DNA from 4 places in the Janthinobacterium sp. BJB446 genome. Region 3 is predicted to be linked to each of the others. Evidence: predicted binding sites of a transcription regulator. Region 3 holds the regulator's gene; each other region holds the start of a gene.
The links. The regulator sigma-54, encoded in region 3, starts transcription at its own class of promoters, with help from an activator protein. The targets are predictions, from matches to a motif close to TGGCANGNAANCTGCTTT.
Positions count from the first base shown of each region.

Region 1: a site for sigma-54 is predicted at 4,280-4,297, ahead of CSQ92_RS11710 (EDSAP-1 family PEP-CTERM protein). Genes of this name have one in related genera too.
Region 2: a site for sigma-54 is predicted at 4,238-4,255, ahead of CSQ92_RS25340 (TorF family putative porin). Genes of this name have one in related genera too.
Region 4: a site for sigma-54 is predicted at 2,901-2,918, ahead of CSQ92_RS06745 (circularly permuted type 2 ATP-grasp protein). Genes of this name have one in related genera too.

Region 1 is NZ_PDZK01000001.1:2,650,298-2,657,669, reverse strand. Features, by position in the region: gene CSQ92_RS11730 (methyl-accepting chemotaxis protein) at 1-38, shown strand, start outside; gene CSQ92_RS11725 (ThiF family adenylyltransferase) at 125-994, shown strand; gene CSQ92_RS11720 (nitroreductase family protein) at 995-2,095, shown strand; gene CSQ92_RS11715 (EDSAP-1 family PEP-CTERM protein) at 2,122-3,117, opposite strand; gene CSQ92_RS11710 (EDSAP-1 family PEP-CTERM protein) at 3,227-4,207, opposite strand; gene CSQ92_RS11705 (glycosyltransferase) at 4,395-5,627, opposite strand; gene CSQ92_RS29060 (hypothetical protein) at 5,762-5,935, shown strand; gene CSQ92_RS29055 (hypothetical protein) at 6,138-6,275, shown strand; gene CSQ92_RS11700 (hypothetical protein) at 6,405-6,773, shown strand; gene CSQ92_RS11695 (acyl-CoA thioesterase) at 6,858-7,316, shown strand.
Region 2 is NZ_PDZK01000005.1:264,749-272,120, forward strand. Features, by position in the region: gene gshA (glutamate--cysteine ligase) at 1-1,288, opposite strand, end outside; gene CSQ92_RS25330 (ammonium transporter) at 1,493-3,028, opposite strand; gene CSQ92_RS25335 (P-II family nitrogen regulator) at 3,040-3,378, opposite strand; gene CSQ92_RS25340 (TorF family putative porin) at 3,390-4,157, opposite strand; gene CSQ92_RS25345 (accessory factor UbiK family protein) at 4,428-4,676, shown strand; gene CSQ92_RS25350 (YifB family Mg chelatase-like AAA ATPase) at 4,787-6,307, shown strand; gene CSQ92_RS25355 (hypothetical protein) at 6,372-6,917, shown strand; gene CSQ92_RS25360 (DUF1840 domain-containing protein) at 7,098-7,372, shown strand, end outside.
Region 3 is NZ_PDZK01000007.1:52,835-60,206, reverse strand. Features, by position in the region: gene CSQ92_RS26610 (KdsC family phosphatase) at 1-332, shown strand, start outside; gene lptC (LPS export ABC transporter periplasmic protein LptC) at 375-986, shown strand; gene lptA (lipopolysaccharide transport periplasmic protein LptA) at 1,012-1,593, shown strand; gene lptB (LPS export ABC transporter ATP-binding protein) at 1,593-2,348, shown strand; gene CSQ92_RS26590 (RNA polymerase factor sigma-54) at 2,353-3,831, shown strand; gene hpf (ribosome hibernation-promoting factor, HPF/YfiA family) at 3,901-4,263, shown strand; gene CSQ92_RS26580 (enoyl-CoA hydratase/isomerase family protein) at 4,398-5,483, shown strand; gene rapZ (RNase adapter RapZ) at 5,484-6,347, opposite strand; gene hprK (HPr(Ser) kinase/phosphatase) at 6,669-7,372, opposite strand, start outside.
Region 4 is NZ_PDZK01000001.1:1,540,827-1,548,198, forward strand. Features, by position in the region: gene CSQ92_RS06735 (transglutaminase family protein) at 1-473, opposite strand, end outside; gene CSQ92_RS06740 (alpha-E domain-containing protein) at 473-1,417, opposite strand; gene CSQ92_RS06745 (circularly permuted type 2 ATP-grasp protein) at 1,411-2,865, opposite strand; gene CSQ92_RS06750 (sensor histidine kinase) at 2,994-4,151, opposite strand; gene CSQ92_RS06755 (hypothetical protein) at 4,219-5,094, opposite strand; gene CSQ92_RS06760 (TonB-dependent receptor) at 5,193-7,372, opposite strand, start outside.

The sequences.
Region 1 (7,372 bases), on a different contig from region 3:
AGCGCAGCGTGCCTGCGGCGCGGCGCCTGACGCGCTAAGCGCTTTTTTCTGTCACTGGGGAACTTAACCCCGGCTCACCTGTCCAAACTTTTTCGTCCGCACTGGACGCACAGAAGAGGTGAGCATGACAGACGGTTTTTCCTATCACGCGGCGTTCGCCCGCAACCTGGGCTGGGTCACGCAGGCGGAGCAGGATAGCTTGCGCGGCAAGCGCGTGGCCATCGCCGGCATGGGCGGCGTCGGTGGCGTGCATTTGCTGACCCTGGCGCGGCTCGGTATCGGCGCCTTCCACATCGCCGATTTCGACACCTTCGATATCGCCAACTTCAACCGCCAGGCCGGCGCCATGGTCTCCACCCTGGGGCAGCCCAAGGTGGCCGTGCTGGCGCAGATGGCACGTGACATCAATCCCGAACTTGAGATTAAACAATTTCCAGACGGTATACACGACAGCAACCTGGCCGAGTTTTTTGCCGGTGTCGACCTGTATGTGGATGGCCTGGATTTCTTCGCCTTTCCCGCGCGCCAGGCTACCTTCGCCACCTGCGCCCGCCTGGACATCCCCGCCATCACGGCCGCACCGCTGGGCATGGGCACGGCCGTGCTCAGCTTCATGCCGGGCGGCATGACGTTCGAAGAGTATTTTGGCTGGGGCGACTTGCCCGAGGAAGAGAAAGCCTTGCGTTTCCTGGTCGGATTGGCGCCGGCCGGCTTGCACGGCCCCTATCTGGTCGACCCGTCCGCCATCAACCTGAAGGAGCGGCGCGGGCCGTCGACCATCATGGGCTGCCAGCTGTGCGCGGGCGCGGCCGCCACGGAAGCCTTGAAGATATTGTTAAAGCGGGGCAAGGTGATGGCGGCGCCGCACGGCATGCATTTCGACGCCTACCGCAACAAGCTCGTGCATACCTGGCGTCCGGGCGGCAACCGTCATCCGCTGCAGCGCCTGACGATGGCCATCATCAAGCGGCGCCGCGCGGCGCAGGGGGCATAAATGGCGCAAGCACCGCAGATCGATCCCGTACTGGAAAACATCCTCGACCAGGCGCGCTGGGCGCCCAGCGGCGACAACACGCAGCCGTGGCGCTTTGAAGTCGTGGACCCGCGGCACGTGGTCGTGCATGGCTTCGATACGCGCAGCCATTGCGTGTATGACCTCGACGGCCATCCCAGCCAGCTATCGCTCGGTGCCTTGCTCGAAAGCATGGCACTGGCGGCCAGCAGCCATGGCTTGCGCATGGAAGCGCGCCGGCGTCTGTCCATGCCCGACACGCTACCCACCTTCGATGTGCGCCTGGTCGACAGTCCCGGCATGCAGCCCGACCCGCTGGCGGCCTTCTTGCCGCAGCGCAGTGTGCAGCGGCGCCGGCTCAGCACGCGCAGCTTGCGCGCCAGCGAAAAGGCGGTGCTGGCGGCCAGCTTGCCGCCCGGGTACGGCGTGCAGTGGTTCGAAGGCGGGCGCGCGCGCCTGGCCTGCGCCCGCCTGATGTTCGACAATGCGAAGCTGCGCCTGACCATGCCCGAGGCGCACAAGGTGCACCGCGACGTCATCGAATGGGGCGCGCGCTTCAGCAGCGACCGCATCCCGGAGCAGGCGCTCGGCGTCGACCCGATGACGGCGCGCCTGATGCGCTGGGTCATGCACAGCTGGCGCCGCGTGGATTTTTTCAATACCTGGCTGGCTGGCACCGTCGCGCCGCGCCTGCAGATGGATTTGCTGCCGGGCCTGTATTGCGCCGCGCATTTCATGCTGCTGGCCGATGCGCCGCCGCGCCACATCGACGATTACGTGGCGGCCGGCCGCGCCATGCAGCGCTTCTGGCTGACGGCCACGCAGCTGGGCCTGCAATTGCAGCCGGAATTGACGCCGCTGATCTTTACCCGCTATGTGCGCGAACGGCGCACTTTTTCGCGCACCGATGGCATGCAGGAGCTGGCGCAGGAGCTGGCCGCGCAATGCCAGGCCGTACTGGGCGCCACGGCGGTTGAGCGGGCCGTGTTTCTCGGGCGCATAGGCGCCGGGCCGGCGGCCAGTGCGCGCTCGCTGCGCCGTCCGCTGCAAGACTTGCTGGTGGCGCCAACGGTGGGGCAGTAAGGCGCGCGTGACGCCATGCGCGCGCCTCAGCCTTGTCGGCGCCGTGGCGCCAGGCTGGCCAGCGCTGCCAGGCCAGCCGCCAATAGCGGCAAGGTTCCCGGCAGCGCCACTGGCGTGACGCCTGGCACGTAGACCAGTTCGGAACTGTTCAGCATGTTCAACACCAGCGTGTAGTTGCCCGCCACCAGGTGATCCGTGACGGCGCTGTATTGCCCGCCGCACGTCGTGCCGATGCCGGTGCCTGTGGGGGCGCCGCAGCCGCTGGGGTCGTAGGTGAACATGCTGCCGCTGGTGAGCGGCGTTTGCGCGTAGCCCGTATTGAGGTTGGTGGCATCGGCCAGTTCGGTGCCGCCCAGGATGTCGGAACCGAGGTTGCCGTCGGGCGCCCAGCTGAAGACGATCTGGCCATGTTCATCGATGATGCTAAACGTCATCGCCATATTCGTGGTGGCCGCCGAGCCTGTGCCGGCCAAGGCGTCCAGGTACAGCTGCATGAAGGGCTGGGCCTGGAAGTCGAAGGCCATAGTTGCGCCCGGTTGGCCGACGACAAAATTGACGGTCATCGCGGTGCTGGAACCATTGCGTCCCGAGGCGTCGGCGCTGCCGCCGCCCTCCAGGAAGGTTTCTGCCGCGTTTACGGTATGTGTGCTGGTCGAGCCCGGTGGAAAGGGGGGGATTTGCGAGGTGACGATTTGCGCCTCGCCGCGCGCATACGAGGCATTGCCCATGCCTTGCCGGGTAAAGTCGTTTTCTCCCTTGGTGACGGCGCCGCGTGTCGCTTGCGGCGCGTCGATCTCATTGCTGCCGCCCTTGATGATGCTGCTGCCGTTGAGCGTGGCGGTGGTGCGCGACAGGTCGATGTTGCTGAGCAGGGAGACGGAGCCGGAGGGATTGCTGATGACCAGGCCAAAGACACTGGTGTACGAATAGCCGTAGGCGGCGGCGCTGGCGGTGCCGCTGCTGGCCAGCAGCACAAAGGCGAACAAGACCATTGGCAGTCGGGTGCAAGAAAATGTCGTCATGAAAAATCCTCATCTCCTGATCGGCCGCGTTGTAAGGAAAACCGACAGGCTTGCCACATAAAAAAGGCGAGGAGAGCCTCCTCGCCTGTGAATCCCCCTGTTGCCTGGTTCAGGCGGCAACCTTGCGGCGACGGGCATAGCCCAGGCCAGCCAGGCCCAGGCCCAGCAGAGCCAGGGTACCGGGCTCAGGCGCGGCCTGTTTCACCAGATCCACGCTTTCCACCGCATTCAGTGTCAAGGTGTAGTTGCCGGCTGTTAAAGCATTGCTGACGGAGCTGAAGTTGCTGCCGCACGCGGTGCCGACACCGGTGCCCGTGGGCGTGCCGCAGCCGGATGGGTCGTAGGTGAACAGATTGCCGCGCGTGAGGAAATTGGTCGCCAGGCTGGTGTTCAGGTTGGCGCCATCGGCGTTTTCCGTGCCGCCCGAGATGCCCGAGCCGATCACGCCATCGGGCGTCCAGTTGAACACGGTTGCGCCGGTCGCATCCGTGATGGTGAAGGTGACGACCAGGTTGGCCGTGGCGGTGGACAGCTGCCCGACCGTGCTTTGCAGGAAGACCTGCATGAAGGGCGAGGCCAGGAAGTCAAAGCTCAGCGTCGCCGTGGGCGAACCGACGATGAAATCGACGGAGAAGCCCGTGGTCGAGCCATTGCGCCCGGACGCATCGGCCGTGCCGGCGGGGCCGTCCAGGTGGGCTTCGGCCACGTTCACCACCTGGGTGGAGGTGGAGCCGGGCGGGAACGAAGGGAACTGCGTGCTGACGATCTGCGCATCGCCGCGCGAATAGGTGTTGGTGGGGCCTTGCTGTGTGAAGTCGTTCTCGCCTTTGGTGACGGCGCCGACGTTGGCGCGGAGGGCATCGAGCGAGCCGGCGCCGCCATTGATGACGCTTACGCCATTCAGGGTGGCCGTGCTGCGCGAGATGGTGGTGCTGTTGGCCACCGTGATCTGGCCCGTTGGCACGCCGATCACGAGGCCGAAGATGTTGTTGTAGGAATAGCCGTAGGCGCCCGCCTGTGCGCTACCTGCGGCGCACAGCATGGCCAGTGCCGCAGCGGCCGGGAGCAGTTTCAGTTTCGAGAGTTTCATTGTATTCACCTCGTGGTTGAGTGAGTCTGGAAGTCTTGCTGAGTCCTGTCGGCAGGTGCTCATGGCCAGTACCTAGCGACTTCCATGCCAACGCATGAGGCCCTTTTGAAATCAATGACTTGGCGTGTTTTTGTTGATGCGGTGCAGGCTTTGCCGGACTCGCTGTAAGAAAAACCGACGCTGCCCGTCAAGGCTGGCTGCCTTGCGGCAACGAGCCCAGCAGGGCGTGCACATGGGGTAGCAAGCGTTGCCCTGGCACATAGTCGCGCATGGCCGTGGCCAGCTGGCGCGCCGCCAGCTTGGCCCGGCCATCGTCGAGCATGCGCGTGGCGGCATGGCGCAGGGCGGTTTCCTGGAAGCGGTCGGCGCGCAGCAGCAGGCCGGCCCCGGCCTCCGTGATGCCGTGCATGTTGAGGAATTGATCGAGGTTGCCGGCGATACCGATGACGGGTACGCCCGCCGTCAGCGCCTGCTGGCTGGTGGGGCTGCCACCGTTGCAGATCACCAGGCTGGCGCGCCGTGCGGCCACATCGCCCGGCAGAAAGGGCGCGACATAGGCGTTCGGCGGCACGGCGTCGACGCGGATGGTGCCGGCCGTGGCTGCCAATACGGTGACAGGCAGGGGGGCCAGCGCGCGCAGCACGCGCGGCAGCAACTGCCCCTGGCCGGAACTGCCCAGGGTGACATAGATGATGGGTCGTCCGCTGCTCAGTTCCGGACGCTGCCACCAGTCCGGCAAGTCGAGCGGCGGCGCCCAGATGATGGCGCCCAGATAGTCGTGCGCGGACGGCATGGCGTGCGGCGGGAACAGTTGCGGAATATCCGCATACAAGGTGCGGTCGGCATCCGTATAGATGCGCCGCAAGTCGCTGCCCAAGGATGGCAGGCCATGGCGGCGGCGCACGCGGTTCAGGGGCACGGCATGCGAGGCGAAGGCCAGCGGGCGGATCAGGCGGAACAGGGGGGCGGCCAGCCAGATCGGCAGCAGGCTTGTCAGGGGCAGGCTGGGCACCGTGTAGTGCTGGCGCACGTACGGACTCCAATAGGCATTGCTGAGCGTAATGTAGGGAATGCGCTGCAGGCGCGCGCTGACCGACAGCGACAGGCGGAAGTCGCCGATCACGAGGTCAGGCCGGACGGCATTGAGCAGGCGCAAGTCGTCTTCCACGTACGCGTGCAGGGTGCTTTCCGTGTAGACAGGCTTGCCGTCGGCCAGCGCCTGCAGGAATTGCAGCGATGAAATGCTATCGATGCGCCAGCGCCGGAAGGAGGCTTGCTTGAAACAAAAGTCATAGCCATCGGCGCAGGCAAAATGCACCTCATATTCGTCCTCGTCGAGTCCCTGGGCCAGGCTCAGGGGGCGGCCGACGTGGGCCAGGGTCACTGCCTCGGCCATAAAGAGGATTTTCTTGCGCACCATGGGGATCGCTTGCACTCGCAGGAGAGAGACCTGCCAGGTTGGAGTGGCGCCACGCCGTTTAGTTCCCCCGTCGTCTGCCACTGGCGGGCGCCAGGATTTGGCCGCATCGGCTAGAGTGGGGCAAAGGAGGTCACATGCAAACCCAATTCCGTCCTGCCCCGTTGCGTGCGCACAGCACGCCCGAACCCGATATGCCGCCACCGCCGGAAGGCGATCCCGTCACGCCGCCGCCGGAAACGCCGCCCCACATCGAGCCCGTGCCCGTCGAGGAGCCGACGCCGCCGCCACCGCCCGTGAAAATGCAGTGACGGGGAGATGTGCGTCGCGTTTATTTCCGATCGGAAATGGACTGCGCGGTGGCCGCCGGCGCCACGCCATTTAAACAACAAAAACGTCAATAAATGTTGCCGAGTGGATACAAATTAAACTCTAACTGTCGAGTGTCATGCGGCCGTCACGATTCTGTTCTTATAATGAGACATCATAAAAATTCTTGTACAGGAGACCATCATGGGCAATTCCTTGCATAACAAAATCTACCTGGGCCGGCGGCCTGTGATGACCAGCAAAAACCTCGTGGCGCTGGCCCTGGCGGGCGCCGTGGCGGGTTGCGGCCTGGCCTGGCTGCTGCTGCGCAACTATAAATAAGGGCTGTCCTGCCCGTCTTCCAGTCAGCCGTCCGCCGCGCGGGCGGTGACTGATTCACGTTGCCTGTTGCCGATGCGCAGCGGGGCGCGTACCATGGGGGCCGAACACCTGGCCTTTTATGGAAAAGTAATGAAGAACGAGAAATTAACAACCGATGAATATGACGCGCTGGAGCAAGTTGCACGCGGCATCAAGACCGAGCGCCCCAGCGCTTGCGTTGCCCGCAATGCCAAGCGCCTGTCCGGCCTGAAGCTGCTCAGCTATGCACGCGATGGCCGTCTGTCCATCACCGAGAAAGCACAGCAACTGCTGTTCCTGCGCCGCTGCATCATGGGGCTGCGCGCCGTCGCCACCGATCCACTGACCAAGCTGGAATCGGATGTGGCTTACTTCCTGGGCAAGAAAGCCCACATCGTGGCGCGCGCCGAAGGCGAAGGCTACGACATTTCCGACAAGGGCCGCGAGTCGCTGGCCGATATCGACACCCTGGGCCTGTAAGGCTCACAACCGGCCCTCGTGGCCGGTTTTCACATCTCCCCTCACTTTTAATTTCCCCCTTTGGAGAATACTTTGGACAGCGCGATGAACTGGTCGGCCCACGAACTGACGATGACGGTCTTGATGACGCCCGATATGGCCAATTTTTCCGGCAATGTGCACGGCGGCACCATCCTGAAATACCTCGACAGCGTCGCCTATGCCTGCGCCAGCCGCTATTCGGGCAGCTATGTGGTGACCCTGTCGGTGGACCAGGTGATGTTCCTGCAGCCTATCCACGTGGGCGAACTGGTGACGTTCCTCGCGTCGATCAATTACACGGGCACGACGTCGATGGAAGTGGGTATTCGCGTGGTGACGGAAAACATCCAGCAGCGCCTGGTGCGCCACGCCAACAGTTGCTATTTCACGATGGTGGCCGTGGATGCCAACCGCAAACCGGTGGCCGTGCCGCCGCTGGTACTGGAAACGCCGGAACAGCACGCGCGCTTCGAGCAGGCCAAGCTGCGCAAGCTTTCGCGCCAGAAAGTGTCGAAGAAATAAGTCGTTGCGGACATAAAAAAACGGCCACCAGAGTGATCTGGTGGCCGTTTTTTATT
Region 2 (7,372 bases), on a different contig from region 3:
CGGGATTCGGGTCCGTGCGCTCCATTTCCAGCGACGCGGCCAGCAAGGCCAGGCGCGCCACCACGCCATACACATAGAAGCGGTTCGGCGCGGCCGTGCCCGGCTTGGCCTTCAAGTCCGGCACGGCATGCTGCTGGGCAAATGCCAGCGGCACGTACTGCGAACCGGGCGCGTTCAGGTTCTGGTCCACGCCACGCTCAGCATGTACGCGGTAGAAACCGCCCACCACGTAGCGGTCGATCATGTAGACGACCGGTTCGGCCACGGCATCCTTGATGCTTTCAAAGGTCGGCACGCCTTCCTGGATGATCACGTCGGTGACGACTTTGCCATCCTTGACGATGGACATCTTGTCGCGCTGCTTGCGCGACAGGTCGCGCACTTCGCTGGCGTCGCGCACCGTCATGATGCCCGTGCCATACGTGCCCGCATCGGGCTTGACGATGACGAAAGGCTTTTCCTTGATGCCGTATTCCTTGTATTTCTTGCGGATCTTGGCCAGCAGCACGTCGACGCTGGCGGCCAGCGCATCTTCGCCCTCGCCTTCCTGGAAGTTGACGTCGCTGCACTTGGCGTGGAAGGGGTTGAGCATCCACGGATCGACATCGATCATCTTGCCGAATTTTTTCACCACTTCATCGTAAGCCGTGTAGTGGTTGCTCTTGCGGCGCAAGGCCCAGCCCGCGTGCAAGGGCGGCAGCAGGCTTTGCTCATGAATATTTTGCAAGATATCGGGGATGCCGTCCGACAAGTCGTTATTCAGCAGAATCGTGCACGGGTCGAAATCCTTCAAGCCCAGGCGGCGGCCATTGTTCAGACGCACGAGCGGCTCGATGACGAGCATGTTGCCATCTGGCAACGCCAAGGGTGTCGGCTGGGTGATGTCGGGCGACCAGGAGCCGAAACGCACGTGCAGCCCCGTCTGGCGGAAGATCTGCATCAGGCGCGCCACGTTTTGCAGGTACTGCGGCGTAGTGTTGTGCAATTCCGGCACGATCAGCAGGTTGCGGGCGTCCGGGCAATACTTGTCGATGGCGGCCATGGCCGCCTGCACGGACAAGGGCAGCATTTCCGTGGCCAGGTTATGGAAACCGCCTGGGAACAGATTGGTATCGACGGGCGCCAGCTTGTAGCCGGCGTTACGCAAGTCTACCGAGCAATAGAAGGGCGGCGTGTGTTCTTGCCACTCCATGCGAAACCAGCGCTCAATGGCCGGCGTCGCGGCCAGAATCTTTTTTTCGAGGTCGAGCAGCGGTCCGGTCAGGGCCGTGACGAGATGGGGAACCATAGTTACATCCTTAAATTATGTGCAGTATTCAAAAAAGCACACAGAACTGCCGACTATATTACCGTGTAAGTACCCCAAATCGGGGCAAAAGCCTTGTTTTAAAGACCTTTTACATTCCCACAACGAAAAAAAGGCACCTCAATGAGGTGCCTTTTCCAGCTGGACATGCCGCGCCGGGGCGCTGGCGTGCCAGATAATGACTATTTAGCCATGATACGCTTGCTCGCCGTGGCTGGTGATATCGAGGCCTTCGCGCTCTTCTTCTTCCGGTACGCGCAGGCCGATGACGATGTCGACCAGTTTATAGGCAATGACGGAGACGATGGCCGACCAGAGGATGGTGGTGCCGACCGCTTGCGCCTGCACCCACACCTGGTGGCCGATCGAGTACGGATCCGCCGACATCTTGTTGGTGACATAGTCGAATACGCCCTGGCCGCCCAGTTGTGGCGCAGCAAACACACCCGTCAGCAAGGCACCGAGGATACCGCCCACGCCATGCACGCCGAACACGTCGAGCGAATCGTCGGCGCCGATCAGGCGTTTCAGGCCATTCACGCCCCACAGGCAGACGACACCGGCCAGCAAGCCGATGACCAGGCCGCCCATCGGGCCGACAAAGCCGGCCGCCGGGGTGATCGCCACCAGGCCGGCCACGGCGCCGGACGCGCCACCGAGCATGGAAGGCTTGCCTTTGCTGATCCACTCGCCAAACACCCACGACAGGGTGGCGGCAGCCGTTGCCAGCAAGGTGTTGACGAAGGCCAGGGCAGCCACGTCGCCCGCTTCCATCGAGGAGCCGGCATTGAAACCGAACCAGCCCACCCACAGCAGCGACGCGCCGATCATGGTCATCGTCAGCGAGTGCGGTGCCATCGATTCGCGGCCGTAGCCGACGCGTTTACCGATCATGATGGCGCCCACCAGGCCGGCGACAGCGGCATTGATGTGCACCACGGTGCCGCCGGCGAAGTCCAGCGCGCCTTTTTGCCAGATCCAGCCCGCTTTCAGGGCTTCGCTGGCCGAGGTGGCGGCGCTGGTGATCAGGTCAGGCCCGGTCCAGAACCACACCATGTGGGCCGCTGGCAGGTAGGCGAACGTGAACCACAGCACGACGAAGGCCAGCACGGCGGAAAACTTGGCACGCTCGGCAAAGGCGCCAACGATCAGTGCGCAGGTGATGGCGGCAAACGTGCCCTGGAAAGCAACGAAGACGAACTCGGGAATGACGACGCCCTTGCTGAAGGTGGCGGCGGCGGCAAACGTACCCTTGGCCGGATCCCAGATACCATTCAGGAACAGGCGGTCGAAGCCACCGAAGAAGGCGGTTTTTTCCGTGAAGGCGATCGAGTAGCCGTAGATACACCACAGCACGATGACCAGCGCGAACACCATGAACACCTGCATCAGCACCGACAGCATGTTTTTCGAGCGCACCAGCCCGCCGTAGAACAGGGCCAGGCCGGGGATCGTCATCAAGATCACCAGCAAGGTGCTGATCATCATGAAACTGGTGTCGCCCTTGTTGGCGACAGGCGCGGCGGCTGGCGCGGCAGCCGCCGGGGCCGGAGCGGCGGCGGCAGGCGCTGCGTCAGGAACCGGCGTGACGGCGGGAGCGGCGACGGCCGTGGTTGTGGCCGCCTCCGTCTTGGCGGGCGCATCGGCAAAGCTTGGCGTGGCAATGCCAAACGCACACAGGCAGGCTATCCCAGCTAGCAATTTTGTTATATTTTTATGCATCAATATTCCCCTTAGAGCGCTTCGTTGCCGGTTTCACCGGTACGGATGCGGATGACCTGTTCCAGGTTGTAGACGAAAATCTTGCCATCACCGATTTTACCGGTACGCGCGGCACCTTCGATCGCTTCGATGGCCTGGTCGACAATGGCGTCATCGACGGCCGCTTCAATCTTGGTCTTTGGCAAGAAATCAACGACATACTCGGCGCCACGGTAGAGTTCCGTGTGGCCTTTCTGGCGGCCGAAGCCCTTGACTTCCGTGACGGTAATGCCTTGCACATTGATAGCCGACAAAGCTTCGCGTACTTCGTCCAGTTTGAACGGTTTAATGATTGCAGTAATCATTTTCATGGCAGTCTCGCTTAAAAGGTTTTGGACACGGTCAGCACGAGACCGGATTTCGCCAGATTCTTGCCGTTCGGAGCCAGCGATACGTTATTGGCCTTGACGGCTGCCAGGGAAACGGTCGCCACGCCGAAGTCCTTGGTCACGCCAATCTTGTAATCGCTGTAGCTGAGAGAATCGTTGTGCTCGACCTTCTGACGTCCGACATGCAGGTTCAGCATGTAGCCATCATGCACCTCGACGTTGGCACCCACGTCGAGGTAGCCGCTGTTCTTGCTGTCGGCGACACCGAACAGATTCGTCGTCGAATGCGAGTATTTGACATATATCGGGCCATAGCCGAGTTGGCCGTACAGCTCGAAGGTGTTGGCATTGGTGCTCAGTCCATTCGAGGGATAGAAATAGTACAGGCCGCCCACGTCATAGGTAAAATCCTTGCTGATCTCGCCCCGCTTGCCGCCGTAGATATCCCATTCCAGATTGGTGTCGCCGCCGCCATCCTTGATCCATTTGATACTCGACAACCAGGTGCCCACATACAGGCCCGTCGGGTTATGGGTATAGTCGGCGCCGCCGCTGATGGCCGGTTTCAAGCGGCTTTGCGACAGGCCGCGGTAACGGTAGTCGCTGGTCAGCGCCACGTTATAGCTCACCACGTTATCAGGCACGGCTTTGGCCGCAGCAGGCGCCGCCACTGCATCCTGGGCTATGGCGCTACCGCACATGGCGGTCATGGCCAGCGTCAACGCTGCAGCTAAAGTCATGTTCTTGGACAGATTCTTCATGGCGATTCCCTTTTATTGAACTTTTAAAGCGGTTGAGGTTTAAAATCTTGGCTGGAGATCACAAAGCGTTCATACCTTCTTTAGCAGAATACGTGCCAGCTCCATTGCCACCTTGACAGGTGCGTTTCCGGCCATACATACCCTGCAAGCCTCTGGGCATGCGGGTACGGGCTGCTAAAGCATTGTGAATTTGCCCAGATTCGCACCAGATTAACGCCGCTGTGCACCGCAATGGTGCGATGCACAGGCCGCACCATAAAAGGACTGACCATGGACATGAATACCTTCTTTAACGATTTGCAAGGCAAGATCCATCAAGCCATCGAAAACTCGCCGGCCAAGGATATCGAGAAAAACGTGAAGTCGATGATGACCCAGGGCTTCGCCCGCCTCGATCTCGTCACGCGCGAGGAATTCGATATCCAGGCGCAAGTACTGGCCAAGACCCGCGCCAAACTGGACGCACTGGAATTGCGCCTGATCGAACTGGAAACGCGCCTGAACGACACCAAGGCGTAAAGTGCGGCCGGCAGGGCCCGTTATTGACGGCCTTGCTGGCATACCTCAAGCCTGGCGGCGTTTCAAGCGCTAGACTGATCCTGCCCGCGCCCGCGCTACAGGGGAGTCTGATGAGCCTGGCCGTCCTGAAAAGCCGCGCCCTGGCCGGCATGGAGGCGCCCGAGGTAAGTGTCGAAGTCCACCTTGCCAACGGCTTGCCTTCGTTTACGATTGTCGGCTTGCCGGATACGGAAGTGAAGGAGTCGCGCGACCGTGTTCGTGCCGCGTTGCAAAACTGCGGCTTTGAAATGCCGGCCCGGCGCATCACGGCCAATCTGGCGCCAGCAGACTTGCCCAAGGAATCGGGCCGCTTCGACTTGCCCATTGCACTGGGCATCCTGGCCGCCTCCGGCCAGTTGCCGGGCGATCAATTACATCACTATGAATTCGCGGGCGAACTGTCGCTCTCAGGCCAGTTGCGCCCCATCCGCGGCGCCCTGGCCATGACCTTTGCCATGCAGCGCAGCCAGTCGGGCGCGCCACGCGCCTTCATCCTGCCGCAGGCAAACGCGGACGAGGCCGCTCTCGTCGGCGATGCCTGCATCTATCCCGCCCACAGCCTGCTCGAGGTCTGCGCGCATTTTGCCGCGCATACCAGCCAGACCGCCCTGCAACGCCACCAGCCCGTGCTGGCAGCGCACGCTTTTCCGTATCCCGACTTTGCCGACGTGCAGGGGCAGCAGCAGGCGCGGCGGGCACTGGAAGTGGCGGCAGCGGGCGGTCACAACGTCTTGATGGTGGGGCCGCCAGGCGCAGGCAAGACCATGCTGGCCAGCCGCTTTCCCGGCGTGCTGCCGCCCATGAGCGATGAAGAAGCGCTGGAATCGGCTGCCGTGCATTCGCTGGGCGGCCACTTCAAGGTGGAACACTGGAAACGGCGGCCCTATCGCTCCCCGCACCAGACAGCATCCGGCGTGGCACTGGTGGGTGGCGGCAACGTGCCGCGCCCGGGAGAAATCTCGCTGGCCCACTGCGGCGTGCTGTTTCTCGATGAAATTGCCGAATTCCAGCGCCGGATACTCGATGTGCTGCGCCAGCCCATGGAGTCGGGCGTGATCAGCATTTCACGCGCGGCCCGCCAGGCCGAGTTTCCTGCCCGCTTTCAACTGATCGCCGCCATGAATCCCTGCCCGTGCGGCTATCTGGGGCACGCTTCCGGCCGTTGCCGCTGTACGCCAGACGCCGTGCTGCGCTATCACAATCGCCTGTCCGGCCCGCTGCTCGACCGTATCGACCTGCAGATTGAAGTGGCCGCCATGCCGCCGGCCGCGCTGGGCCGGCAGGCCGGTGCCGGAGAATGCACGCAGCGGATCGCCACGCGGGTAGCGGCAGCCTATGCCTTGCAGCTGGCGCGCCAGGGAAAATCGAACCAGCGGCTGAGCAACACGGAAATCGAGCAGCATTGTCGCCTTGAAACGCATGGAGAACAGTTGCTGCATGGCGCCATGACGCGCCTGCACTGGTCCGCGCGCACCTACCACCGGGTACTGCGCGTGGCGCGCAGCATCGCGGACCTGGCGGACAGCCCGGCCATCGCGCAGCCGCATGTTGCCGAAGCGATCCAGTACCGGCGCGTACTGCGTGAAATATAAGGCGCCCAATGAGCCCCACGCGTGCGCGATTGCGCGTGATGGACGGCGCTGCTACCATCTGCTGATGAAAAAAACATCAATTGCCCTCTTTCTGGCGACGCTCGCGGCCGCCGGCGTCCTGTCTGCCTGTAGTCCGAAATTCGACTGGCGCGACTATCGCAGCCCCGATGCCCAGTTCACGGCCCTGTTTCCAGGCAAGCCGGCCGTGCTGACGCGCGAGATCGATCTCGATGGCAAGAAAGTCAGCCTGACCATGACGGCCAGCGAGGTCGATGGCAATACCTTCGCCATTGGCAGCGCCGTGCTCGACAGTGTGGAACAGGCACAAACGGCCCTGCCCGCCATGCAGACGGCCCTGTTGAAAAATATCAACGGTACCGTGCGCAGCGAAAAATCGGCGTCGGCGGCCAGCAGCACGGCGGCCGGCAACCATCAACGCAGTTCGCTGAGCATCGAAGCGACGGGAACGCAGCAGGGCAAGCCCGTCCTGCTGGTCGGCCGTTTTGTGGCGCAGGACAAACGCATCTTCCAGGTCATCATTCTCGGTGAAGAAAGCAAGCTGTCGCGTGACACCATCGACACCTTCATGGACTCCGTGAAACTGGATTGAGACTTAACGATCGCTTAAACGGGTGTTTTCACGATAAACAAGCTCTTGTAAATGCGTGCGGTGTCCAACAGATGGCCCTATCCGGCTTGCAAATGTGCAATCCGGGCAATCGGACGGCCTGTGCGACATTTCAAGTCGTGATATTGTTTCGACACTAACAACAAGTTTCAGAAAGCGCTTATGTTGATCTCATTCAAATCCAAATCCTCCCCAGAAGTGCTGATGTACCAGGAACATGCCCAACGCATCCTCGACATCCTGCACAAGAACCCCACGCGCGGCGTCATCACGCCAGCTGAAGCGGGCGATGCCCTGGCCCTGCTGGAAAAAGAAGTCGCGGAAAGCAAATTGCATCCGGAAAACGACATCGAACACGATGCACATACCCCGGAAACCCTGGAAGATGGCGAAACGGGCGCCCATGCGCGCGCGCAAAAAGTGCATTTTTCGCAGCG
Region 3 (7,372 bases):
CGGCCATCACGGCGCGCCGCGCGCAAGACCTGGGCATTACCCACGTGCACCAGGGCGGCCACGACAAGCTGACGCCGTTTCGCGAACTGCTGGCGCTGACGGGCTTGACGGAAGAGCAATGCGGCTATATCGGCGACGACGTCATCGATGCGCCCATCCTGAAACGCGTCGGCTTTGCCGTCAGCGTGCCGGGCGGGCGCCCGGAAGTGCAGGGCCTGGCCCACCATGTGACGCAGGCCGGCGGCGGTCGCGGCGCGGTGCGCGAGATCTGCGAATTCCTGCTGCGTGCCCAGGACAATTATGCGCGCGTCATGGCGCCGTTCCTGGAGTGAGGCGCGCCGCCTCGTCAGTGACATTTGAAAGAGTGAAGCCCTATGCGTAAGCCAGGAGGCGCCCATCGCTGGCGCATGATTTTTACCGTGCTGGGCGCGGTTGTTGTCGCGCTGGGCAGCTTTTGGCTGCTCGAGGTGATGAACAAGAATAGCCAGGACATCACTGCCAGCAAGCATCTGGATGAGCCCGACTATTTCATCACCAATTTCAGCCTGGTGCGCATGGACTTGACGGGCAAGCCCAGCTATATCGTGTCGGGCACCAAGCTCACGCATTATCCGCTGGACGATTCGTCCGATATCGACCGGCCCTTCGTGCGCAAGCTCACGCCAGGCATGCCACCGATGAACATGAATGCGGAACTGGCGCATATCGACCAGGACAATACCCGGCTGCAACTGCACCGCAATGTCGTGATCGACCGCGTGGCCAGTCCGAAGGCGCAGAACCTGACAGTCAAGACGGAAGCGTTGACGGTGTTCCCGGATGAGGAAAGAATGGAAACGGACGTGCCTGTCGATATCCTGACAGGCACCTCGCGTCTCAATGGCATCGGCATGAAAGCCAATAACGCCACCGGCGTGGTGGAAGTGCAGAATGCGCTGCGCATGGTCCTCCCGCCGAAACCGCGCCCGGCCGCGGCGGCAAAATGACAGAATGAAACAAGGAAACCATACTATGAAGAACATCTTGCTGTTGACCGTATTTTCCCTGGCCATCATGGGCGTGGCGCATGCCGAGAAGGCCGATTCCGAGAAGGAAGCCGTCATCACGGCACGTAGCGGCCACGTCGATGACATCAAGCAGGTGCGCACCCTGACGGGCGACGTCGTGCTGGTCAAGGGGACCCTGACCATGAAGGCGGGGCGCGCCGTGATCACGGAAGATCCGCAAGGCTACCAGTTCATTACCTTCTGGGCCGATCCCGGCAAGCTCGCCACCTTCCGCCAGAAGCGCGATGGCGCGGGCGACCTGTGGGTGGAAGGCGAAGCGGAGCGCGTGGAATACGACAACAAGACGGAAGTGGTGAAACTGTTTTCCAGGGCCAAGCTGACGCGCCTGGAAGGCACGAAAGTGACCGACGTGGCCAATGGCGCCTTCATCTCGTATGACAGCCGCAAGGAAGTGTTTACGATGGAAAATTCCAACAGCGGCACCAGCACCCCGGATGGCGGCAGCGTGCGCATGGTGATCCAGCCGAAAACCAAGGCACCGGCGGCGGAGAAAGCGCCGGCCACGCCTGCGCCAGGAAAGAAATAATGGACAATACTCGTTGCGGCAGCACCCTGATCGTTCGCGGGCTGCAAAAAACCTATGGCAAGCGGCAAGTCGTGCATGATGTCTCGCTGCAAGTCGAATGCGGCGAAGTGGTGGGGCTGCTGGGCCCGAACGGCGCCGGCAAGACCACCTCGTTCTACATGATCGTCGGCCTGGTGCCGTCCGATGGCGGCAGCATCGATATCAGCGGCGTGGACATCTCCAGCCTGCCGATCCACCGCCGCGCGCAGATGGGCCTGTCCTACCTGCCGCAGGAAGCGTCCGTCTTCCGCAAGCTGACGGTGGAAGACAATATCCGCGCCGTGCTGGAAATCCAGACCGTCGAAGGCCGTCCGCTGACGAAGGCCGAGATCGAGGTGCGCCTGGATAAATTGCTGGCCGACTTGCAGATTGAAAAGCTGCGCGAGAACCAGGCCCTGTCCCTGTCGGGCGGTGAGCGCCGCCGCGTGGAAATCGCCCGCGCGCTGGCCACCGATCCCCGGTTCGTGCTGCTCGACGAACCGTTTGCCGGTGTCGATCCGATCGCCGTGATCGAGATCCAGCGCATCGTACGCTTCTTGAAGGAGCGCAATATCGGCGTGCTGATCACCGATCATAATGTGCGCGAGACGCTGGGTATCTGCGACCGTGCCTACATCATCAACCAGGGCTCGGTACTGGCGTCGGGACGCCCCGACGACATCATCGCGAACGAGTCGGTACGCCGGGTCTATCTGGGCGAACACTTCCGCATGTAAGCCAATGAAACAATCATTGCAGCTGCGCACTTCGCAGCACCTGGCACTGACGCCGCAGTTGCAGCAATCGATACGCCTGTTGCAATTGTCTACCCTGGAATTGCACCAGGAACTAGAGCAACTGCTGACGGACAATCCCTTGCTCGAACGCCTCGATGATCCGCTCGACCGTTCGCTGCGCCTGCTGTCCGATGGCGCCTTGAGTTCCACGGCAGCGCCGGCCGAAGCACCGTCCCAGCCGCCGGGCCAGGAAGCGCCCGCAGCGCCGGCCGAAGCGGAAACCTTTGATGGCGATGCCGGCGAGGGTCCGGCCGCCGCGGATGGCGGCGACAGCGACTGGAGCGAGGCGAGCCGCGGCAAGGCGCCCGACGACGAAGATTCGCGCCCGCAACTCGAAGCCCATCACTGCACCCTGCGCGAACACCTGATGGAGCAGATGCGCGTGACGGTGCTCGAATTGCGCGACCGCGCGCTGGTCGAGTTGATTATCGATGCGCTCGACGACAATGGCTACCTGGAAGAGTCGCTCGACGACATCCTGGCGCGCCTGCCGGAAGAGCTGGAAATCGATGCCGACGAGATGCGCACGGCCTTGTCTCTCTTGCAAAGTTTCGATCCGCCCGGCGTGGGCGCGCGCAATGCGTCCGAATGCCTGGCGCTGCAAATCAAGCGCTTGCCGCACATCGCCATGGTGACGCGCCGCATGGCCCTCGTCATCGTGGAAAAGCACCTGGCCTGGTTTGCCCAGCGCGATTTCAACAAGCTGAAAAAAGCCCTCGATTGCGACGATGAAGACTTGCGCGAAGCGCAGACGGTGATTCGCCAGTGCAATCCGCATCCGGGCGCCGTGTTCGCCTCGGACGTCTCCGATTACGTGGTGCCCGACGTCGTCGTCAAGCGCGCGCGCAATGGCTGGCAAGTGACCTTGAACAACGATGTCATGCCGCGCCTGCGCGTCAATGCCATGTACGCCAACTTGCTCAAGCAGGGCAAGGGCGAGGGCGCCATGGGCGCACAGTTGCAGGAAGCCAAGTGGCTGATCAAGAATATGCGCCAGCGCTTCGACACGATCCTGCGCGTGGCGCAGGCGATAGTAGAAAGACAAAAGAACTTTTTCTCGCATGGGGCCGTTGCCATGCGTCCCCTTGTGCTCCGTGAAATAGCTGATACACTGGGTTTACACGAGAGTACTATCTCGCGGGTAACAACTCAAAAGTACATGCTGACCCCGCACGGCATGTTCGAGTTGAAATATTTCTTTGGTAGCCACGTCGCCACCGAAGCGGGGGGCGAAGCGTCATCGACGGCGATACGGGCATTGATCGTGCAACTGACAGGAGCAGAAGACCCTAAAAATCCTTTATCCGACAGTAAGATTGCGGACATGCTGGGGGAACAAGGCATGGTGATTGCGCGACGTACTGTTGCCAAATACCGGGAAGCGTTGAAAATTCCGCCAGTGAGCCTGCGTAAGTGTTTGTAAGTTTTTTTCGGTTCCTCTGCGGGCCGGATAGGATGGACCGCACGAACCCGATCATCTTTAGGAGTGTGTATGAATCTCACCATCAGCGGACATCATCTCGAAGTGACACCAGCCATCCGTGAATACGTACAAACGAAGCTGGAGCGCGTGAAACGTCATTTCGATCAAGTCATCGATATCGCCGTGATTCTGACCGTGGATAACCTCAAAGAGAAAGAAAAACGTCAAAAGGCTGAAGTCAACCTGCGTTTGAGCGGCAAGACTGTCTATGTGGAAAGCTTGGCGCACGACCTGTACGCCGCGATCGATACCCTGATCGACAAGCTCGATAGGCAAGTGATGAAATACAAAACCAAAGTGCAAGGGCACGGTAAAGAGGCGATCAAGCATCTGCCAGACAACTCCGAGGAAGAAGCCGTCGTCGCCGTCTAAGGCCACCCGCTTCCAGCAGTTGTGATCAACTAAGGGCGCACATCTTGCGCCCTTTTTTGCGCCTGGACCTTTTGAGCGCAATGTTCGCCGCGCAGGGGCTAAAATGTTTGCACTTTCACTTCTTCCTGCCTGCCATGAGCGACTTCGTCCAGACTTCCATCCGCAACCGCACGGGCCATATCGTGCTCGACCGTCCGAAAGCCTTGAATTCCCTGTCGCTGGAGATGGTGCGCGCCCTGAGTGCGGCCCTGCTGGCCTGGCGCGACGATCCGCAGGTGGACGCCGTGGTGATCCGCTCCAGCAGTGAAAAGGCCCTGTGCGCCGGCGGCGACATCCGTTTCTTTTACGATGCGGGCCTGGCCACGCCGCAAGGCGGCAGTGCCTTGCTGGAGGATTTCTTTACGGAAGAATATGCTTTAAATCATTTAATTCATTTCTACCCAAAACCGTATATTGCCGTGATGGATGGCGTGGTGATGGGCGGCGGCATGGGCGTGGCGCAAGCCGGGCCGGGCAACCGCCTGCGCATCGTGACGGGCCGCACGCGCATGGCCATGCCGGAAGTCAATATCGGCTTGTTTCCGGACGTGGGCGGCAGTTATTTTCTATCCCGCCTGGCCGGCCAGCTGGGCCTGTACCTGGGCTTGACGGGCTTGACGATCAACGCGGCCGATGCCCTGTACACGGGGCTGGCCGATGTCTACGTGCCTGAGGCGCAGATGGGGGCGCTGCTGGACCTGTTCGAATCGACGCGGGGCGAGGCCTTGCCGGTGGCCATCAAGGCGCTGGCGGCGCCTTTCCAGGCCGAGGCGGGGGTGTCTCCCCTGGCCACGGCGCGCGCGGCGCTGGACCGCCATTTCGGCGCCCCTTCCGTGGCCGCCATCATGGCCTCGCTGGCGCAGGATGACAGCGCGTTCGCGGCCAAGGCGCTGGCGGCCATGCGCCAGCGTTCGCCCTTGATGATGTCGGTGACCCTGGAATTGCTGCAGCGGGGCGCCCACCTGGGCGTGGCCGATTGCCTGCGCATGGAGCGCACGGTGGTGCGCCACAATTTTGAACATGGCGAAGTGCTCGAGGGCGTGCGCGCGCTGGTGGTCGACAAGGACAATGCACCGCGCTGGAACCCTGCCAACCTGGACGACGTCGATGCGGCCATGGTGGCGCGCTTCTTTGCCCCCGTCTGGCCAGCCGCGGCGCATCCGCTGCGCCACCTCGACTAATTAGCTGCGTTCGCGGTGGCGCAGGACGACGCGTTCATTCGGGCCGAAATACTGCGCCAGCCGCTCCGCCATGTACACGGAGCGGTGCTGGCCGCCCGTGCAGCCCAGGGCCACCGTCAGGTAGCTGCGGTTGTCGGACTTGAATGACGGCAACCATTTCTCGATGAAGGCGCGGATGTCGGCCAGCAGTTCCAGCGCGCTCGGCTGCGCGTCGAGGAAGGCGATCACGGGCGCATCGCGGCCGTCGAGCGGGCGCAGCGCCAGGTCGTAATAGGGATTCGGCAAGGCCCGCACGTCGAAGACGAAATCGGCGTCCAGCGGCACGCCCAGCTTGAAGGCGAACGATTCGAAGAACAGGGTCAGCGGCGCGCGTTCGGAGGCGACGATATCCTTGATCCAGGCGCGCAGCTTGTTGGCGCTCAGTTCCGACGTGTCGATCACATGGCCCAGCTGTTCGATGGCTGACAGGCGTTCGCGTTCTTCCGAGATGCACTCGATCAGCGTGCGGCGACTGGCCGGATTCTGGTTCGGACGCAATTCGTGCGACAGCGGATGGCTGCGCCGCGTTTCCGAGAAGCGCGCCACCAGCGAATGCGTGGTGGCCGTCAAGAACATGACCTTGACGTCATGCCCCTGGTCGCGCAGCAGGGCCACATTGTGCGGCAGGCTGGTCAGCGACTCGGCGCTGCGCGCATCGACGGCGACGGCCAGTTGCGGTGTACCTTCGTCGAGCAGGGTCTGCACCAGGCTGGGCAGCAAGGCCGGCGGCAGGTTGTCGACACAATAGTAGCCGGTATCTTCCAGCACATTGAGCGCAACGGATTTACCGGAGCCGGATATTCCGGTGATAAGGACGATATGCATACGCCGATCATACAATAAAGATCGGCGCTCTGCTTCCAAGGCAATTATCTTTACAAATTATTGCAATTTGGAATGTGATATTGCCGGGATTGGCAGGGCGCTCTCGTCACGACCGTAGGTCGGCTTAGCGCGTCGCGCGTAAGCCGACACCGCGGCATGGGCCAACAATGTCGTCGGATTACGCACGGCGTTGCCGCGCTAATCCGACCTACTTGCTAATCGCCACTCATGGCGAGTCGTTGGTGCAGCAGGGAATTCACGCAGCACAGCTGCGTGCCTGCGTAACGGTTCGCCCTTGCAAGGGCGAACTCCTTGGCAACATTAATCGCCACTCATGGCGAGTCGTTGCCGCTCCATGAACTCCTGCAAGGTATCGATGCCGCGCAGTTGCAAAATCGTGTTGCGCACGGCCGCTTCCAGCAGTACGGCGATGTTGCGGCCGGCGGCGACGGGGATGACGACCTTGCGCACGGGCAAACCCAGCACGTCTTCCGTGGGGAACAGGAAAGGCAGGCGCTCGACTTCCTCTTCCAGCGCGTTGCGGCGCACCAGATGCACGATCAGTTTCAGGCGCATCTTGCGGCGCACGGCCGTTTCGCCAAAGATGGCCTTGATATCGAGCAAGCCCAGGCCCCGCACTTCCAGCAGGTTTTGCAGCAAAGGCGGGCAGCGGCCTTCGATCATGTTGGGCGCGATGCGCGAGAATTCGACGGCGTCATCGGCCACCAGGCCGTGGCTGCGCGAAATCAGTTCCAGCCCCAGCTCGCTCTTGCCCAGGCCCGAATCGCCCGTGATCAGCACGCCCACGCCCAGCACGTCCATGAACACGCCATGCATGATGATGCGTTGCGCCAGCTTTTTAGACAGGTAGACGCGCAGGAAGTCGATCACTTGCGCGGCCGGCAGCGGGGTGGAGAACAGGGGGATATTTTGCTCGTCGCAGATGGCGAGGATGTCGGGCGGCGTTTCCAGCCCTTGCGCGATGATCAGCGCGGGCGGACCGCCGGCGATCAGCTCGCCGATCA
Region 4 (7,372 bases), on a different contig from region 3:
TCGCCCGCCGTGGTGGTGACCATGGTGGCGCCGCTTTCATACGCCACCTTGCCGACGATGTGCTCGGCCAGGCGCAGCAAGTGGCCCGTGCCCGCCGTCACGCGCCGGTCCGGCAGGCTGGCGGCGCTTAGCTCGAGGATGGCTGGATTGGCCTGCGTCAGCGGTGTCGGCATGGTAAACAGCAGCGGCGACAAGGTATCGACCAGGTTCAGCCGTCCCTTGTGCGGGTAGATGGTTTCCACCACGCCATGCGCTACCAGGCTCAGGGAGTGATGGCTGCCGTTGATCGTCAGCATGTGCGACAGATTGCCGTAGGCATCCGTGTAGGCGTGGCACTGGCCCGGCGTGGTGATTTGCCAGGACAGGGCCCGCTGCTGCGGCTCGATACGCGGCGTCAGGTGCAGCTGCTGGATGGTGTAGGCCAGCGGCGCACTGTAGGCGTAATGGGTTTCGTGGCGGATGGTGAGCTGCATCAGGCCGCCAAGGGAACGAGGAAGTCGCGGCTGACCCGGTTGCCCAGGTCATAGATGTTTTCCAGAAATTCCGTCAATGTATGGTGCAAGCCCGCCTTCATGATGTCGTCGATATGGCCGAATTTCAGCTCCGCGTGCAGTTTGCCAGCGAAACGCTCCGTATCGGCGGACACATCGTTGCGGATATGCTTGAGGTTTTCCACCACGTCATCCATGCAGGCCAAAAGCGACCTGGGCATGTCGCCGCGCAGCATCAGCAAGTCCGCCACCCGCGCCGGGGTGATGACGTCGCGGTACACCTTGCGGTAGATTTCAAAGCCGGAAACTGAGCGCAGCAGGGCCGCCCAGTAGTAAAAATCGCGCTGCGTGATGTCCTTCGACGTGTCGCGCGCGCCGTGGAACTTCACGTCGAGGATGCGCGCCGTGTTGTCGGCCCGCTCGAGGAAGGTGCCCAGGCGGATGAAGTGGATGGCTTCGTCCTTGAGCATGGTGCCCAGGGTCACGCCGCGCGACAGGTGCGAGCGGTATTTGACCCATTCGAAGAACTGGCTGGGGTCCGTTTCCAGCAGATTGCTTTTCAGGCGCTTCTGCATGTCGAGCCAGGTGGCGTTCTGGATTTCCCACACTTCCGTCGTCAAGGTGCCCCGCACGGCGCGGGCGTTTTCGCGCGCGCCCGTCAGGCAGGCGAGGATGGACGAGGGGTTGTTCGGATCGCGCACCATGAAGTCGAGCACGTCGCGCGTGTGGAAGCGGCCATATTTGTGGTCATACGCGCTTTGCAGCTCGGAAATACCCAGGGTGGCGCGCCAGCCCTGTTCCGCATCCTGCTCGGACTGGGGCAGCATCGATGTCTGCATGTTGACGTCGAGCATGCGCGCCGTGTTTTCCGCCCGCTCCGTGTAGCGGGCCATCCAGAACAAATGATCGGCGGTGCGGCTCAGCATGCTTTTTCTCCTGCAAACACGGATGTTGGTTCCAGTACCCAGGTATCCTTGGTGCCGCCCCCTTGCGAGGAGTTGACCACCAGCGAGCCTTCGCCCAGCGCCACGCGGGTCAGGCCGCCGGGCACCATGGAAATCGTCTTGCCGGACAGCACGAACGGACGCAAATCGATGTGGCGCGGCGCAATGCCGGCCTCGACATACGTGGGGCAGGCGGACAGGGCGAGCGTGGGCTGGGCGATGTAGCCGCCCGGATTGGCCAGCAGGCGCTGGCGGAAATCCTCGATCTGCGCCAGGCTGGACGCCGGCCCCACCAGCATGCCGTAGCCGCCCGCGCCATGCACTTCCTTGACGACGAGTTTCGCCAGGTTGGCCAGCACGTACGACAAATCGGCGCTCTTGCGGCACTGATACGTCGGCACGTTGTTGAGTATCGGCTCTTGCGACAGATAAAACTTGATCATGTCGGGTACGAACGGGTAGATCGACTTGTCGTCGGCCACGCCCGTGCCGATGGCGTTCGCCAGCGTTACCCGCCCGGCGCGGTAGACGGACAGCAGGCCCGGCACGCCCAGCGACGAGTCCGAGCGGAAGGCCAGCGGGTCGAGGAAATCGTCGTCGACCCGGCGGTAGATCACGTCGACGCGCTTGGGCCCGCGCGTGGTGCGCATGTACACCGAGTTGTCGTTGACAAACAGATCCTTGCCTTCGACCAGTTCCACGCCCATTTGCTGGGCCAAAAACGCGTGCTCGAAGTAGGCGGAGTTGTACATGCCGGGCGTCATGACGACAACCGTCGGGTCATCCACGCCCATGGGCGCGACGGAGCGCAGGTTGTCGAGCAGCATGTCCGGGTAATGGTCGACGGGGGCGATGCGGTTGCGGGCGAACAGTTCCGGGAACAAGCGCATCATCATCTTGCGGTCTTCCAGCATGTAGGACACGCCGGACGGTACCCGCAGATTGTCTTCCAGCACATAGAATTCGCCCTGGCCGGCGCGCACGATGTCGACGCCGGCGATGTGGGCGTAAATGTCGGAGGCGACGGAAATACCCTGCATTTCCGGGCGGTACTGGGCATTCTTGTAGATTTGCTCGGCGGGGATGATGCCCGCCTTGATGATGTTTTGCTCATGATAAATATCATGGATGAACATGTTCAAGGCTTGCACGCGCTGTACCAGGCCCGTCTGCATCTGCGCCCATTCCGTGGCGGGGATGATGCGCGGGATGGTGTCGAACGGAATCAGGCGTTCCGTGCCGGCATCGTCGCCATACACGGCGAACGTGATGCCGACCCGGCGGAACGTCAGGTCGGCTTCGGCCCGCTTGCGGGCGATGGTCTCGGGGGATTGCTGCTCCAGCCAGTTGCTGAATTCACGATAGTGTTCACGTACCTTGCTGTCCGTACCCACTTCATTTGCAGTCATTTCATTGAAAAAATTTGCCATGTTGTGATTTCCCTTGAGCCGTGTCTATGCATAGCTCAGCAGGAAGCGTGCCAACAAGGCGGGCGTGAACAGGTGTAAATATGACCACTTTTGTGGCGTCGCGCCATTGCTTGCACCAATTCGGTGCGCTAGGCGTCACTCTTGGGGACGTCGGCGGGCTGGACAAAGGGGCGGCAATCGACGGGCACGTCGAAGATGAAGCTGGTGCCTGTCTCGGCCGCGCTGTCGACGGCGATGCTGCCGCCGTGGCTTTCGGCCACGCTCTGCACGAAGGGCAGGCCGATGCCCCAGCCTGGCGCGGGGCTGTCGTTCTCGCGGCGCAGGTAGTCAAAGATGCGTTCGGCCTGTTCCGGCGCGATGGGCCGCCCGCTATTGTGGACGGTGACGATCAGGCGTTCATGGGTCGCTTCCACGTGCACGCTGATGGGCGCGTCGTCGCCATACTTGAGGGCATTGCCGAGCAGGTTTTCCAGCGCGCGCCGCAGCGAGTTCTCGCACCACCAGCCGATGACGGATTGCCCGCTGACCTGGCATTTGCCCGGCCGCTGCAGGTTGACCTGGCTGGCCACGGCGTGCACCAGCGGCAGCACGTCGAACTGGCTCAGCACCAGTGGCAACTGCTGGCCCTGGTGGTAGCTGAGGCCATCGAGCAATTCCTCGATCATGCTGTCGAGCCGCTTGCTGTGCTCGACAATCTTGTGCGCCAGCAATGTCACCCGTTCCGGGTCGGTTGGCCTGAGCAGCAGCTGGGCGCTGGTGCTGATCACGGCCAGGGGATTGCGCATGTCGTGCGACAGGCCGGCCGCGATGCGGCGCCGGAATCCTTCGTGCATGCTGGTAAATTCGCGTATCGATTCGCGGATGCCCGAGTCGATCGACACATTGATCACCTGCCAATCCTTGCTGCGCAGGGTGATGCCGGACTCATGCGCGGTGGCGGCGAAGCAGTCGCGGAAGATCTGGTATTCCTGGATCACCTGTTCCGGGCCGTAATTGGTCATGCGCGCCCGTTCATTGCCGTGCACGGCGGGCACGTTGCTGTTGCTGGCGGCGTTTTCGCGCGGGTGGCCCGGGGTGAGGGCTTCGGCCAGGTTGTCGAAAAAGGCGGGCAAGGTATTGATGAGTATGGGCGTGAGCAACTGGTCGGCGCCGCGCACCTTGGCGCGCACGCGCTGTTCCCAGGCGCTGAGGACGGCGTCGCGCATGGCAAAGATGCGCTGCGCGCGCTGCAATGGCTGGCGTGCGCTGGCCTGGCGACCCGCGTGATGATCCGTGGCAATACTCACCTGGACTCCTGACTGCAATGACTATGCTTGCGATAGTATGCGCCAATTCAGCCGCCGGGGAAACGCCTTATTGTCCAGTATCGGCCTGCCGCAGGGCCGCATCGAGGCGGGAAAGCGAGGCAGACCATTCGGCCAGCAAAAAGTTCTGTGGATCATCATGACCATTCGCAAACCCTGTATCGATGACGGCATGGAAGGCGGGGATCAGCCACGTGCCCCTGCGCACGCTGGCGGCGATATACAGCAGGGCAAGCCGCTCGTATTGCGCAGGCGTAAATCCGGGATCGGGCGCCAGGCCATCGTTGCCCTTGCCGCCGCCGGGTACGGAGTTGCGCGGCTGCACCAGTTCCACGTGCAGGAACAGGCCTGTCAGTGACGGCTTGTCCTTTTCCAGCTTGCTGGCGTAGCTGGCCGTGCCAAAGTCGCGCACCTGCAAGGAGCCGCCCAGGCGGTTCACGTAAACATGGCCTTTCGGGCCGCCGCCCAGCGCCGGATTGCGCAAGCTGAAGTCGTTGAAGTCCCAGCTGGCATCGTTGATGTGGCCGGGAATGGCGTCAAGCAGGAAATTCGGGTAGCTGGTGTCGTGGATGACGAAATAGCGGGCCATGGGCGCGGCCAGCCGGCCCACGGCGCGTGACAGGGGCGCGTCGACGGCGCCGCCCACGTCGGCCTCGGCGATGCCTTGTTCCGCCAGCCAGGCGCGCAAGCGGGCCGGGGCGATGCCCGTGCGCTGACCGATGCGGGCGGCAAGGAAGTCCGGCAGCGGCGCACTCTCGCCCAGCCGCGCATACAGTTTGACGGGGCGCAGCAAACACGTGGCTTGCGCCAGCGCATCGCCTTTGAAGCCGCTTTTCCAGGCAGCATACGGGCAGGCGGCTTGCTTTTGGGCCGCGGCAGGCAGGGACAGGCAGAGCAGGAGCAGCAGGGCAGGGAATCGTTTCATGCGGCATTGTCGCCGAAGCGCGCCTTGCGGCACAGGCGCGCACGCGGAAAAAAAGCTGCCCGAGGGCAGCTTTTCAAAGTAGGACAGGGGCGCGGCCTTTAAAATGCCACGCTGGCCGATACGACCACGGTGCGCGGCGCGGCCAGGACCAGCGAGCCGATGTTGAAGGACGACACGGCCGAGGACCAGTAATTGCGGTCCGTCACGTTGTCCACGCGGGCGCGCAAGGTCACGTCACGGCCCGCCACTTGCGTCAGGTAGCGCGCGCCGATGTCGAGGCGGGTCCACGATGGCAGTTGCTTGGTGTTGGCCTGGTCCGCATATTGCGTCGAGGTGTAGATGGTGCGGGCGTTCAGGGTCAGGCCTGGCGCGCCCGGCACGTCCCATTCGCCGCCCACGCTCATCTGCGTTTCCGGTGCGCCGATGGGTTTCTTGCCATTATTCGCGGCCACGTCGGTATTGCTGAGCTTTGCATCGAGCCAGGTCAAGCCGCCCAGCAGGCGCACGCCCTGCATCGGCGTGCCGAAAATCGACAGTTCCAGGCCACGGTTGCGCTGTTCGCCATCGAGTTCGGCCCGCTTGCCGACCACGGCCAGCAACGGTTTGGCCGTGCTGAACAGGGCGGCGCTCATGCCCAGCTTGCCGCCGTCATACTTGACGCCGATTTCCTTTTGCTTCGATTTGTACGGCGCAAACACGTCGCCCATGTTGTCGACGTTGAGCTGGTGGCCGTTTTCCACGTACGTTCCCGTGGCCGCTGGGCCCTTGACCAGTGCTTCGATGTAGTTGGCGTACAGCGACACGTTCTGGTTCGCCTTGAAGACGATACCAGCCACGGGCGTCGTGGCGCTCTCGTCATAGGCCTTGCCTTGCAGCACCGAGGTGTTGTAGTCGTAGCCGGCATCCTTGATTTGCTGGCGGCGCAAGCCCACGGTCAGCAGCAGCTTGTCGTCCAGGAAGGCCATGGTGTCGGCCAGGGCATAGCTGTTGAGGATGGTTTTCTGGGTGATGCGCGGGTCGCTCATGATGCCGCCCGTGTAGGGTGTTGGCGGCGGGGTCACGCTGATTGGCGCATAAATGTTGGTGGCAAACTTGTCGCCGATCGCATAGGCGTTCTTCGCTTCATTCCAGTGCCCGGACCAGCTGGCCACCAGGGTGTGCTTGACGGCGCCCGTAACGAGCTTGCCGCGAATGCCCAGTTCGCCCGTGCGGATTTCTTGCTTGCGGGCATTGTCGAAGCGCGACACCGTGGCGTCGCCATTGATCGAGGTCAACGAAGGCTCGGCCAGGCTGTTGGCTTCCCTGGTCGAACGGGAGCCAAATGCGGCCCAGGCCACGACATCCTTGGCCAGGTCCACTTCGGCGCGCGCCGTACCGAACACATCGTGTTCCTTCGAATAGCTCCATGGCTGGGCAAAGTTCTTCGCGGCATCGGGTGCGGATGGCAGCACGGCCACGCTGCCAATGGCGACGGACGGGCGCGGCGATGTCAGGTTGAAATTCTGGTAGCCAGCATCGGCCGACAGGCGATAGCCGCGACCGCGATAATCGAGGCCCAGCGAGAACATGCCCACGTCGTGGTCTTCGCGCTTGATGCTGGTCTCGCCCTGGCGCTTGGCGGCGTTGACGCGCACGCCGAATTCCTGGTTCGCGCCAAAGCGGCGCGCCACGTCGATGGCCGCATAGGCGTGGCCGCCCGATTCCACGCCCACCGTCAATTCCGTCAGCGGCGTGTTGCCGGCGCGCTTGGGCATCAGGTTGATGGCGCCGCCGATGCCGCTGCCGCCAGGCGCCGCGCCGTTCAGGAAGGCGCTGGCGCCTCGGAACACTTCCACGCGCTCGAGCAGTTCCGGCGACACATATTGACGGGGCAGCACGCCGTACAGGCCGTTATACGCCACATCGTCCGAATCGAGGGCGAAGCCGCGGATCACATACACTTCCTGGAAATTGCCATAGCCGCGCGACATGCGCACGGCCGGATCGCTCTGCAACAGATCGCCCACGCTGCGCGCTTGTTGGTCGGCAATGAATTGCTGCGTGTAACTGGTGCCGCCGAATGGCGAGTCCATCATGTCCACGGCACCAAGAATGCCCATGCGCCCGCCGCGCGCCACCTGGCCGCCCGCATACGCCTTCGACAAGCCTTCCGCCGACGCATCGGCGGACGCATTGACCACCACCGTCGGCATGCTTTGCGCGTCGCCGGCCGTTGTGGCGGGAGCGGTTTGGGCTTGGGCGGCGGCGCTGGCCAGCAGGAAAGCGGCCAGGGCGAACG